2 regions of the Methylophaga sp. UBA2513 genome follow, and region 2 is predicted to be linked to the other one. Evidence: riboswitches for the same ligand, from Rfam matches in the RefSeq annotation. Region 2 holds a riboswitch; the other holds the start of a gene.
What was found. Region 2 has a riboswitch for cyclic di-GMP ahead of B3V56_RS00400 (hypothetical protein). Riboswitches for the same ligand answer to the same signal wherever they lie in the genome.
Positions count from the first base shown of each region.

Region 1 (2,205 bases), on a different contig from region 2:
AATGAAGATTAAATGGCGTCCCCGGCAGGAGTCGAACCTGCGGCCTTCCCCTTAGGAGGGGGACGCTCTATCCATCTGAGCTACGGGGACACTCGCCGGGCATTATAACAGTGATATGCGATAAGCTCGAAAACTGAATATTATTTGCTAATTAATCACCATCAAAATAGCAACTTAAGGATAAAGCTACGAACAAAAAAGCCGTCACAGTGTGACGGCTTTAATTTTTAAATGCTGTGAATGAGCTAAACAGCTAGCTTGGCTCTTCGACGCAAGCCCATAAACCCTAGTAGTGCAGGTGCAAACATAAAAGCGGCGGCAGGGATTGGAACTTCAGACACGCTATTATAAGACATGTCCATGTAACGAACACCATATGGGTCATTATTGTCTCTAAAAGTAAGTCCGGCAAAAGCACCCAAGCCGGAAATAGAGTATTTGTTATACCCTTCCAGCATGCTGATTAATACTGTGTTGATTAAACTGCCATTATTTGAAAACAAATCTACAGTAACGTTGTATCCTGCATTAGAGCTTCCCATCACCCAAGAAAAACTATCGGCATTAAAGTCAAACAAAATCGACAATGGGCCTTGGTTGTTAGAGGGTGAAAGAAGTGAATTGGCAGAATTATAAGAGGCTACACTTATTGTTCCACTTGGTGCTAGTGACAATGAACCTGTAGGGGAACCTGAAATGCCTGACCCAGATGCAGTCTGACCTGTAAAAGTTTGTGAAAAACTTGCCCCATCAGCATCAATTAGGCTTGCAGAGGTAGTCCCACTCAAATCAATGTCGACGGGAGCGGCAAAGATAGGTAAAGAAAAAAATGAGAATATTATTGTAGCGATCATCTTATTCATCGGTGAACTCCTTAAAGGTATGCAACCCAGCCCTGATACCTGTCCTTATAAGCACAGCTGTGGTTTTCCGTCCAAGGCTCACGCCAAGTTTGGCAAAATAAAAGAGAGTGATTTAATCACCTACTTATTTTCACACTAAATTTCTATTAAGAGCTATTGTACTTTGGTACTAATAATAAATTTTGATATTGATTATCAGAGCCAATAATGGATTCCCCGTCCTATCTTTCTCATTGTGGACAGATAAATATTCAATGCTCTATCCAGCTGAGCTACGGGGACACTCGTCGGGCATTATAACAGTGATATGCGATAAGCTCGAAAACTGAATATTATTTGCTAATTAATCACCATCAAATAGCAACTTAAGGATAAAGCTACGAACAAAAAAGCCGCCAGATTATGACGGCTTTAAACATTTTGAAATGCTCTTAATTAGATAGCTGATTTTGCTTTACGACGTAAGCCCATGAAACCTAGCAGTGCAGGTGCAAAAAGCAATAGAGCGAGTGGCAATGGCACGGGAGACACCTCGAAAGAAGTAAAACGATATTCACCCAGAATGTTAGTGTTGATGGATGATCCTCTATCATCCCAGGTTATGTACGCTAAATCTTCTGCTCCAACCCAACTTACGCCATTAGCCAGCCAGGTTTGCGTATTGATGACGATATCACCTGTGTCGAAAAGGTCTGATAAAGAAAAAGAGGCAGAGTCAGAGCTCCAATTAAAAACCGAAAACTCCCCGAAAGATAATAAACCGTCGTTGTTTAAATCTTCTCCCACAAAATGACCGGTAAACGTAAATTCCCCGCCATCATAAACGGGCCATCCGGCAACGAAATTAGCCTTAACCACCGTCGCGGCCCATGTCACTTGGGATACAGTCAATAAAGCCAGGCTGAATAGCATCCACACTATTTTTTTCATAAAAATCTCCATGTCATGCAGCCCAGCCCTGATACCAATAATGTACAGCTGTCGGTTTTCCGTCCCTGACTCACATCAGGTTTGGCGTTAATGTATTGAATAAAAATTCGATAAATGAAGTTAGCTTCTGGTCACTCAAAACAGATGTATATTCATAAAAATCTGTTATTTACAGATTACTGGACTGGAATTAATAAAGATATCGTCCAAAAGTATGATTTTGTTCAAAGGGATTACTGAGCGTAGTAAGCCAGTCAAAGTTAGTGCTATCTTGACTGTTGCTACTATGTGGGCACTGTTACGCGTGCTCTAGGAGTGAATTAGATAAACAGAAACGCTATTAAAATCGAATCCATCAAAGCATCGCAGATAGCGTCCTCAGACTCATCCAAAAAGTAGATGAAGATACAAG
Region 1 is NZ_DDNT01000006.1:218,531-220,735, reverse strand. It holds tRNA gene B3V56_RS02885 (tRNA-Arg) at 14-90, opposite strand; gene B3V56_RS02880 (hypothetical protein) at 246-863, opposite strand; cyclic di-GMP riboswitch class I at 881-967, opposite strand; gene B3V56_RS02875 (hypothetical protein) at 1,299-1,793, opposite strand; cyclic di-GMP riboswitch class I at 1,807-1,889, opposite strand.
Region 1: another riboswitch for cyclic di-GMP. It lies ahead of B3V56_RS02880 (hypothetical protein); the one in region 2 lies ahead of B3V56_RS00400 (hypothetical protein).

Region 2 (2,205 bases):
CGAATAAGGAAAATGGCATGAAAAAAATGTTACAAAACCTTCTCTTGGGTGGCTTCATTCTTGGAGCAATATCCACAACAGCTATGGCTGCACCTCAGCCCGTTGATTTGTCTTCATGGAAGGCAAATGGTAACGGTAACTGGGTATTACAGTCGGGTAATAATGCTGTTCAACAAGGAATCAACGGTACTCCAACCGTCTTTCACAACAATAAAAATAGCCAGGGCACGGCATTATCAGGTCAGATAACAGTAAAGACGACTGCTGATGATGATTATATCGGGTTTGTCTTGGGTTATAACAATAACGATCTAACCAACTCATCTGCTGATTATTTACTCATCGACTGGAAACAAGGAGATCAAACCTATTACGGTGCTGGTCAAAAAGGACTGGCCATCTCACAGGTCAGGGACGTATTGGGTGATAACTCTGGTGCTTGGTCTCATGATCCAAGCAAAAATGTGACCGAATTAGCCCGTGCAACTAACTTGGGCGATACAGGTTGGCTAGATAATACAACATATGACTTTGATATTACCTTTACATCCTCTTTAGTTGAAGTCTTTGTCAATGGTATAAAAGAGTTAAGTATTACTGGTGCATTCAGTAATGGGTCTTTCGGTTTTTATAACTACAGCCAGCAAAGTGTGCTTTATGCTGGAATTGAAGAAGTTGATGTACCATCTGCAGTTCCTGTTCCTGGTGCATTATTAATGTTTGCTCCTGCTCTATTAGGATTTATCGGCCTGCGCCGTAAAGCGAAATAATATCCAGCAATAAAAAAGCCGTGGTCCTGTACCACGGCTTTTTCACAATACTCAATATCTTGTCAGATAATTGAAGTGTCTCAGAAAAGTTTAAATTTCCCGAGCTAGAGCACGTTTTTTCTACGTAGACCAAGGAACCCTAACAGGGCTGGGGCTAAAAGAAAAAATGCTGCAGGAACAGGGACTTCAGAAACTGATTGCAGTGATACGTCATATTTAAAGACGTTTCGATTACCATTCAGCAAATTAACAGAGGCAACTGTGCCTGCGTAAATCAAACCTGTAAACCTGAAATCACCTGAAATATCAAACAACTGAACTGGATCAACCCCATTATCAAAAGAAATGGTGGCTTCTGTCAGCGCAGCTACAGGATTAAATGACCACTCAATAATGGTAGAGGTATCTTCTGTTGTAGTCACATCGTAAGTTGAACTCCATGGCTCGTCACCGTTAGTGACGGTACCACTACCTAACACCGTGCTTCCTGTATCTACTGAGGTGGTCTGAGTGGCATTAGTTGACCCTGTTGGATTGATGGTGAGTGTCGCAGCATTAGCTGACACTGTGGCAAATAAAGCAATTGCAAATAGCATCGCTTGTTTCATATCATAAACTCCTTGATTTGTTACAAAGCAATGCAGCCCAGCCATCTCGTTCTTCATCAAGATCTGTAGCTTTCCGTCCTCGCCTCGCGACGAGTTTGGCTATGACAGCCCATCACGAACGTGTTGAGCCGAACATACCCGCTATGAATGTAAATCAATACCTTCTTAACGGGTACCAACAACAAATAGTTTGTTGTTGCTTCTACCCTAACATTGATAGATCTCAAGTTAAAGGGTGCGCATTTCAGCTTTTCTACTTAAAGATCCGTTTGTTTGTATCAATTATGACTATCAGTGTTGCTGACTTTCAATCAATATCAACTTTCTTTGATTGTCGGACTGAAGCCAGAGCAGCACAAATAGCAGCACAATTATTTCTTGCATCTGTCATCGTGAGTTTGGGAGCCTTATTTTGCAGTATGCACTCAGAGAAGTGCTCTATTTCCAGATTGAAATGATTGGCCTTTGGAATAGAGACGTTTTGCTCTTCCTCATCATTCCACCAGCTAATTGTGGCCTCTTCCGTTTCCGGTTGCCAAACGGTATGACATTTAATACCGCCTTTAGTCCCGATGATTTCATACTCGCTGCGTCTGGCATGCTCAAAACTCATTTCAAAATGAGCAAACTTACCATCCGTAAAATCAAATACACCACTCAAGCTGACATCCGCTCCACTGTCATTGAGCTTGGCCATCGCCATGGCTGCAACAGGCTCGCTATCAAACCATAGTCTTGCTGTATGAATAGCATAAGGACCAATATCCCACATGGCGCCACCACCATCGTTGATATCGCGATTGATCCTATACAGTCGAGCGGGTTTC
Region 2 is NZ_DDNT01000001.1:85,529-87,733, forward strand. It holds gene B3V56_RS00395 (PEP-CTERM sorting domain-containing protein) at 18-770, shown strand; gene B3V56_RS00400 (hypothetical protein) at 875-1,378, opposite strand; cyclic di-GMP riboswitch class I at 1,407-1,488, opposite strand; gene B3V56_RS00405 (Gfo/Idh/MocA family protein) at 1,686-2,205, opposite strand, start outside.